2 regions of the Aliiglaciecola aliphaticivorans genome follow, and region 1 is predicted to be linked to the other one. Evidence: predicted binding sites of a transcription regulator. Region 1 holds the regulator's gene; the other holds the start of a gene.
The links. Region 1 encodes sigma-54, which starts transcription at its own class of promoters, with help from an activator protein. Its sites were predicted from a motif close to GTTGGCACGNNNNTNGNNT; they were not measured.
Positions count from the first base shown of each region.

Region 2: ACYVIL_RS12130 (S8 family peptidase) is a predicted target of sigma-54. The motif match lies at 2,442-2,460, and genes of this name have one in related genera.

Region 1 covers NZ_BAAGTF010000017.1:34,202-38,597, forward strand. The annotation lists gene rapZ (RNase adapter RapZ) at 1-622, opposite strand, end outside; gene ptsN (PTS IIA-like nitrogen regulatory protein PtsN) at 619-1,065, opposite strand; gene hpf (ribosome hibernation promoting factor) at 1,084-1,371, opposite strand; gene ACYVIL_RS09255 (RNA polymerase factor sigma-54) at 1,400-2,878, opposite strand; gene lptB (LPS export ABC transporter ATP-binding protein) at 2,940-3,665, opposite strand; gene lptA (lipopolysaccharide transport periplasmic protein LptA) at 3,665-4,252, opposite strand; gene lptC (LPS export ABC transporter periplasmic protein LptC) at 4,224-4,396, opposite strand, start outside.
Region 2 covers NZ_BAAGTF010000020.1:90,517-94,912, reverse strand. The annotation lists gene ACYVIL_RS12135 (ligand-binding sensor domain-containing diguanylate cyclase) at 1-144, opposite strand, end outside; gene ACYVIL_RS12130 (S8 family peptidase) at 316-2,397, opposite strand; gene gspC (type II secretion system protein GspC) at 2,882-3,700, shown strand; tRNA gene ACYVIL_RS12120 (tRNA-Leu) at 3,950-4,034, opposite strand; tRNA gene ACYVIL_RS12115 (tRNA-His) at 4,038-4,113, opposite strand; tRNA gene ACYVIL_RS12110 (tRNA-Arg) at 4,251-4,327, opposite strand; tRNA gene ACYVIL_RS12105 (tRNA-Pro) at 4,353-4,396, opposite strand, start outside.

The DNA.
Region 1 (4,396 bases):
ATATCTCTACTGGTGAATCTAAACCCGTCAAATGTTTCAAATCGGGTTCCCAATGGGGGTTAGGCAAAAAACGTGCATCAAATACGTAGTCTGCATCTTTGGGTATGCCATATTTGAATCCAAAAGACTCAAATACTAAAACCAGCCTAGAACTCTTTTTGCCTAATATTCGTTCTCGCACTAACTCCGCTAATTGGTGAACTGAAAGCTTGTCAGTATCTAAATATAAGTCAGCACGTTCTGCGATAGGAGCTAATAATTGACCTTCCGCTTGAATCGCATCTGAAAGGGATTTGTTTTGACGTGACAGCGGGTGCAGTCTGCGGGTTTCGCTGAAACGTTTAATTAGCATGTCATCACTGGCATCTAAATAAACGATGGTCATATCCCAGTTTGCTGGCAAATAATCAAGAATTTCGACTAGTTCACCAGATACCTTAGGAAGGTTTCTCACATCGATACTGACGGCTACTTGATCATACTCATCCATCACCGTATGGGTCAGGGTGGGCAGAAGATTAACTGGAATATTATCAACACAATAATAACCTAAATCTTCTAAAGAGCGCAGTGCAATAGACTTTCCTGAGCCAGAACGACCACTAATAATAATCAGCTTCATGCAACGATTGCCTCATATAACTGGCTATTGTCTTGTGCGCTGCGGATACGTTTAAGAATCTCTTTGTCACTTAACTTTGTTGCTATGGTTGCTAAGGTTTGCAGATGGCCTGCAGCTTTATCTTCAGGTACTAAAATAGCAAAAAATATATCGACAGGGCAGTTATCTATGGCGTCAAAGTTGATGGAAGGATCACTGGTGATTAATATGGCAACGACGTCTTTTAAGCCGGCTAATCTGCCATGGGGTAAGGCAATACCATTACCGATTCCTGTACTACCCATTTTTTCGCGATTTACCAAACTATTTAAAATGGTAGTCTGATCAATACCGTCAATCTTTTCTGCCGCTATCAGGCTGATAGTTTCAAGAATTCGTTTTTTACTTGTCCCCTGAACTGCACAACTTGTGCAGTCAGAGGAAAGGATGTCTTTAATTTCCATTAAATAATCTAATATAGGTTAATGACGTTTGATTTTTTCCTTGTGCTTGATCACCTGTCGATCAAGCTTATCGATTAATCCGTCAATGGCTGCGTACATATCGTTATGTTCTGAGGTTGCAAACACTTCCCCTCCGCTAAGATGAACTGTCGCTTCAGCCTTTTGATTAAGCTTTTCGACATTGAGAATGACATGGACATTGTTGATGTGATCAAAATGCCTTTCTAACTTTGTAAATTTGTTGTCTACGTAATCTCGCAATGAATCTGTAATTTCTACATGATGGCCAGTAAGGTTAATTTGCATAATTAGCGTATTCCTTCTGTTGTCGAGCCTACAGCAGGCTCTTGCGTTGGTTAGACGGTGGGATCGATAAAGACTCCCGGTATTTTGCTATGGTTCTACGGGCAACCTTTATGCCTTGGTCGGCCAGTAGATCAGCAATCTTACTATCACTAAGCGGCTTCGTTGGAAGCTCGGCAGCAATAAGTTTTTTAATGAGCGCGCGAATCGCCGTGGAAGAACACTCTCCGCCAGAATCTGTTGCCACATGGCTGGAGAAGAAGTACTTCAGCTCGTATATCCCTCTTGGTGTATGCATATATTTTTGTGTAGTAACACGGGAAATGGTTGATTCATGCATATCCACCATTTCTGCGACATCATTTAACACCATTGGTTTCATCATTTCCGGTCCATGCTCGAAAAATCCGACTTGCTGTTGAACAATACAGTTGGCTACTTTTAGTAGCGTATCATTTCTACTTTCAAGGCTTTTGATAAACCATTTGGCTTCTTGCATATGTGAACGAATAAACTGGCTGTCACTGGTGTTTTTAGCGTTGCGGCTCATAGCTGCATACTGCTGATTCACATTCAGTTTAGGCAAGCTATCGGGATTTAACTCTACTTGCCAACGTCCATTTTTCTTCATTACAGAAACATCAGGAATGACGTACTCTGAATCACTAATTATTAACGCGCTGCCTGGGCGAGGGTTCAAGGTTTGCAATAAGCGCATGGCCTCACGTAATTCATCTTCTTTTAAGCGCGTTTTACGCATTAGTGTTCGGTAGTCTTTGCTACCCAACAGGTCTGCATATTCACTGATCAATAATTTAGCTTCATTCAACCATGGCGTATCAGGCGCAAATTGATTCATTTGCACCATTAGACACTCTTGGGGAGTTCTTGAACCGGAACCAATAGGATCGAACATTTGAATGCGTTTTAAAACACATTCAACTTCATCTAGCTCTACATCTTCGTGGTCGAGACTTGCAAGCACATCTTCAGTGCTAATGGTGAGATATCCAGATTCATCGATTGAGTCGATGATTGCAATGGCGATGGCGTTATCAACTTCTGAAAAAGGGGTCAGCCGCATCTGCCATAACAAATGATCTTGTATGTTTTCACTGGTTTCGCCTTGGAAAACTTGATCATCATCCCCGCCGCTACCACCACTAATAGATGCGGGTGCTGAAGATGCACTGATATATTCATCCCAGGTACTATCTATGGGTAATTCGTCTGGTATATCCGCTTTTTCTAACGCTTCGTTAGTGTCAATGGAATCTGAACTTGCGGAAACGGTTTCTTCAGTGAATTTATCATTACTATCTGCTAGAGCGGAATCCCCAGTGGGGACATCAGAACCATCCTCTACTTCCAAAAGGGGGTTGGATTCTAACGCTTCCTGTATTTCTTGTTGTAAATCCAGCGTTGACAACTGCAATAGACGTATCGCCTGCTGCAATTGAGGCGTCATTGTTAGTTGCTGACTAAATTTTAATTGTAACGAGGGTTTCATTTAGTTTTTTTATTCTTACTTGTTTAGCCACAAAGCTTTGGTTAAAAACAACATACCTGTACTATAGCTTGAATTGCTCGCCAAGGTATACATCTCTGACTTGTTGATTATTTAAAACTTCTTCTGCAGTACCAGAAGCTATTAATTCACCATGACTCACAATATACGCTTTTTCACACACGTCTAGGGTTTCACGTACATTGTGATCCGTTATTAATACTCCAATACCTCTGTCACGCAAGTGTTGAATTATTTTTTTTATGTCATTCACCGAAATAGGGTCTACTCCAGCGAAAGGCTCATCCAATAGGATAAATTCTGGTGCGGCAGCTAACGCCCGTGCTATTTCTACTCTTCGACGTTCGCCCCCAGATAAACTCATGCCAAGGCTATTGCGAATGTGATTTATATTAAACTCATCGAGTAATGCATCAGCTTGCTCTTCGCGCTGGTCAGAACTCAATTCCTTTCGGGTTTGCAAAATTGCCATAATATTTTGGTAAACGGTCAGTTTACGAAATATAGATGATTCTTGGGGAAGATACCCAATTCCTTTTCTAGCCCGAATGTGCATGGGCTGCAATGTCAACGCTGTTTGGTCAATAAAAATATCGCCTTTGTCTAAAGGTACTAGCCCAACAATCATATAAAACGTGGTTGTTTTACCTGCACCATTAGGACCCAACAAACCAACAATTTGTCCAGTAGACACTTCCAAACTAACATCACGAACTACCTGTCGAGATTTATATGATTTAGCTAAATTGGTTGCTTTTAATGTTGCCATTAAGGTTGTTCATCCTGCAACTTGTTAATGTCTTGCTGTTCTGAATTTTTGGATTCTTCGTTTGCACTTTCGTCCTGACGTTTACGAATACTTTCAGGTTGAAAAATAGCCGTAACACCACCTTCTGCATTGCTGTCACTTTCAGCTATTAATTGTTCTAACTCCATATTGAATTGAATGGATTCACCTTTAACAAGGCTGCTATCCTGATTCAATTCAGCTGATCCAACTAAGGTTAATGTTCGATTAGACACTTGGTATTTTATTTCATTGGCAGCAGCACTAATTTTACTGCCATCATCTAGTGTTTGACTGTATTTTGCGGGTTCCCCCCGAGCAATAAATATTTCTTTACCTTCACCTAAGCCAGCGATAACTTCAACTTCATCCGCCAGAATCTCAAGGGAGCCTTGGGTAATCCTAACGTCTTTTCTAAAAATAGAGGTTTTGGTTTTACCATCAAAAAAGTTTGACTTAGAGTCAACTTTAATCGGTAAATTAAAGTCGTTTTCACCTGCCAATATAGCAGTGCTAAACAGTAAGCTGGTTATTAAGGCGCTAACGAGGCGCATATTGAGTTTGCACATGATTTTTAAGTTCATATTCCTGCGTAGTTAAATTTGCAACAAAGCCATTACTTTTAACAACAAAATCTTTTCCGTTTATCTCAACTGGCTCATCTGACATCATTGTTTTGTCTACCAAATTAATTTCTAAAAATTGTGTTCTAA
Region 2 (4,396 bases), on a different contig from region 1:
GGTTAGGATATTTTCTTGGGATAGCCCCTGATCTAGAGTAATGCGCTGAAATTTAATGTTTTCATTGTCTGCTACCGCATTAAACGTGCTGACTAGAGCAATTAAAGCGAGCATTGTTTGCAATGTTAAAAGTTTAACTAGCATCAATGACTTCATGAACTCATATTATCCTAATTGATTAAGGCTGAAGCATTTTAGATGTCCAAATTTACTTGAGCAACTAAATTTAACACTCTTTGTCTAAAACAGCTAAGCTGCATTCAAAGAATGCAGCTTAGCTTTGGTTGTTAATTATAGATTTAGGGACAGATTAGATTAATCCAGCTCAACTTCTAGAAGCTTGTTGGTCTCTTCATCATCGTTTACCACTGATTCATCTAACAACGCTTGATCTACAGACTCAATAGACATGTTGCCATCCCAAATTGAACCTTCAATGGAAGTTAATGCATCCCAAATGGAACCTTCAATCGATGATAAACCATCCCAAAGTGAACCTTCAATCGCTGTAGTACCATCCCATATGGACCCTTCAAGACTGGATAAGCCATCCCAAATCGATCCCTCAAGTGAGGTTGTTCCATCCCAAATCGAACCTTCTAACACTGAGAATCCGTCCCAGATGGACCCTTCGAGAATTGTCGAACCATCCCAGATTGAACCTTCAATAGCTGTAGTTCCGTCCCAAATTGAACCTTGAATTGAAGTAGAACCATCCCAAATCGAACCCTGAAGAGCTGTTTTTCCATCCCAGAGTGATCCTTCAATTGAACTTAATCCGTCCCAAATTGAACCTTCAATTCTACTAGTAGAGTCCCAAATTGAACCTTCTATTGTACTGCTACCGTCCCAAATAGACCCTTCTGCTACAAATTCACCATTGTTAAGGGCTAATAACAACTGACCTTGCTCAGTCACACGAGCTGGGCCTTTGAAGTGTGCCACTCCATTGAGATCAGCTTCAAGATCTAAACCAACGTTGGCGCAACCAAAAGCGTCACTGGTCACCGCTGCATAGGCATTAATTAAGCCAGCACCTTGAGTGAAAGGTCCGTAATTTTCACCCGTAGCAGGGTCTTTTACCGCTGTAGCGGAATCAATTAAGCGACATTTCACATCATCAGGGGACAAACGAGAGTTGTACTGCAGCATAAGTGCAATCGTACCCGTTACCACAGCTGCGGCTTGTGAAGTACCAGACACCAGGTGGTAATCCTCACCTGTTTCAGACTCTACAAAATTTTTGTTTTTCAACAAGCTTTTGTTCATTTTAGAAGCGATATGCCCACCAAAAGCAACAATTTCAGGTTTAACAAAGCCTTCTACTGAGGGGCCTTTTGATGAGAAGGTAGTCATACGATCATCGCTATAATCGTCAGGTGTATAACTATCTGTCAGTGCGCCAACAGTAATAATGTAAGGATTATTTCCAGGTACGGTCACAGTCGCATAATCCGAGCCTGTATTACCTACTGAAGTTACAACAACAATACCTGCGTCCCATAAGCGCATTACTGCTTGGTTAATCGGGTCACTCCAATAGTTTGATTGTACACTTGCCCCCATAGATAAATTCAATACACGGATACGATAGCGATTACGGTTCTGATAAATATAGTTTAATCCATCTAACACATCGGTATAGCTACCATTACCTGAAGCATCAAAGGCTTTAACTGACAACAAATACACATCCGGAGCAATACCGTTAAATTTACCTTCATCCGTTTTGAGACTACTGGCAATAATACCCGTAACATGGCTTCCGTGACCATTTTGATCATCGTTTAAAGCCCGTGTCTTTTTACTTTTAATTGCATCATACTTATAAAACGCGCGTGAACGTTCATATTGATTCTGTAATAGGTATTTACCTTGGCTGCCGCCCATTAACGTGCCACTGTCTAAAACAGCAACTGTTACGCCCTTTCCAGTAATTCCCTTTTCATGTAATAAATCTGCCTGTGTTTGAGTGGCAATATTATTGTCGATAGCGAATTTTTTTAATTGACCTGCAGCATTGGCTGAATTGCCATTCCCCATAGTCATCACGTTTCTATCTGCAGTAACCTGTATACCAGAAATACTGGCTAGTTCATCGGCCTGCTTAACAGATAAGTAGGCACTAATAGCATTGATAATTGGAAATTCTCGCGAAACTGCACCGCCGACGCGCTCAACTGCGGATACCAAAGCATCACGGCCCAACCCTTGTAATATGTAGGCTTGTTCTTTTGCTACGTTTTGGCTTACTACCATTTGTGGTGTACTGCCTGATTCAGTAAAGAAAGGCACACTGCTACTATTGGCTTGAGTTGTCAGCATCACTGCTGAAACACTGCTGATGAAGGAAAGGGCTCCAACTAACATTGTTTTCTTATCTGTAAAAAAACTCATTTTATCACTCCACTTCGGATAAATTTTAATCTCTCCACACCTAAATGCACAATGTATGCCAACTCTCAATTTCAAATTAACTTGTTGTATTTAAATGATTTTTACAATCATCGACCAAAGACGACTTAAAATATGAATAACAAACTTAAAATATGAATAACAAACTTAAAATATGAATTAAAATAAAAACCAATGGTCATAATTTAAGTCACATATATTAGTCTAATTAAATTACCTTTTCATTTTAGAAACCCAAAGTAATCTATGTTGTTTTGCGTAAACCTAGGTAGTGCGGTCAAACCAGACTGAAACTATCCATGACTTAGCTAAATATCAGCAAAACCTGCTAGGTTGAGTGGTTTTAAGAAAAGAGCAGAAATGAACGTTAGTGGATTAAAACGAGGATTAAATTAAGCATTGAGAACAGGGCTAGTGATGGGTATCCTGCTGATATGACACAATATCAAACTCACGAGCTGACCCCATGAGTAATAGTAAATTAATCCTCTCTTTCCTTTGCATTGCAATAGCCGTGTTGTGCTATGTCATGTTTGGTCCATCTGATCACGAACCAGTTGAACTTTCAGAGGAAGTCAAAGGTGAGTTGTTAAATACATCTGACAACTCCGATATGGAGCAGTTACCCAATGCTGAGACAGCAACACCCGAAGTCGATTTGCAAGGCTTACCAGCCAGTCCTCTGAATATTTCTTTAATAGGAGTTGTGGCAAGTGATGAGGAAATGGAGGCCTCAGCAACCATCCAATCTCGTTTACAAGTTCGTACTTATTTTGTTAATGATCAAATCGCATACACTAACGCAGTAATACAAGAAATTAGAAACGATAGGGTTATATTGTTAAATGAAGGGCAGCGAGAAGTATTATTACTCAGGGGCACGGTATCTGAAGAAAATAATCTAGCAGCAAACACAAGCAAGAATCTGACTGAAGGATATGATCAAAATACTCACCCTCAGGACGTTGCCAAATCCATTGGTAACCGACCTAAACTACTGGAGCATATCATCACTATTTCACCTTTTGATCGCAATGACCCATCTGCTGGTTTTAATGTGCTCCCAGGTTTGAATCCTAAACTATATCGAAACGCAAAATTTAAAGAAGGCGACGTACTACAAAAGATTAACGGTAACGATATTACCACTGATGAGGGGCTGGAGGCCGTTCAAACCTTATTACCCACAGCTCAAACACTCATGTTTAGTGTATTGCGGGGTGGTCAGGTGATTAGTTTGTATTTAGATATTCCCTCAGAAAACTTAAATATACAAAGAAATTAGAAGTTAAGGCTGATCCCCCCCGTTAATGGGATAGAGCCCACACCTGTAGCACGGTCTTTAGGCCGTGAATTTGATATCAATAAATGCAGGGCTAAAGCCACCGCCTACAGACCATGGATGTTTTGAATTTGGTTACTTAGGAATTTAACTTTGAAGATAGAGCCTCAATAGAACGAGATGAAAGCTGATCCCCCGTTAATGGGATAGAGCCTACTATTTGAATAATACTGGGAGATAGATAACTAACAATGGTGCGGAAGGAGAGACTTGAACTCTCACGCCGTGAAGCACTGGAACCTAAATCCAGCGTGTCTACCAATTCCACCACTTCCGCAAGTGGGGTGGACGATGGGGTTTGAACCCACGACCACCGGAATCACAATCCGGGGCTCTACCAACTGAGCTACGTCCACCACTGTGTTACTCTTTTTACACTAAATTATTTTTACTTGCCAGATAAATAACTATCTGCTTACTCTTTTCTACTTTTCTCAAATACACATTATTAAAAAGTATTCCCAGATATCAAATCCATATCCAACCGTTCCGCTGGCGCGTCCGGCAGGATTCGAACCTGCGACCACCCGCTTAGAAGGCGGGTGCTCTATCCAGCTGAGCTACGGACGCTCTACGAATCTGAACAAGTAAAAAATGGTCGGTGAGACAGGATTCGAACCTGCGACCCCTTGGACCCAA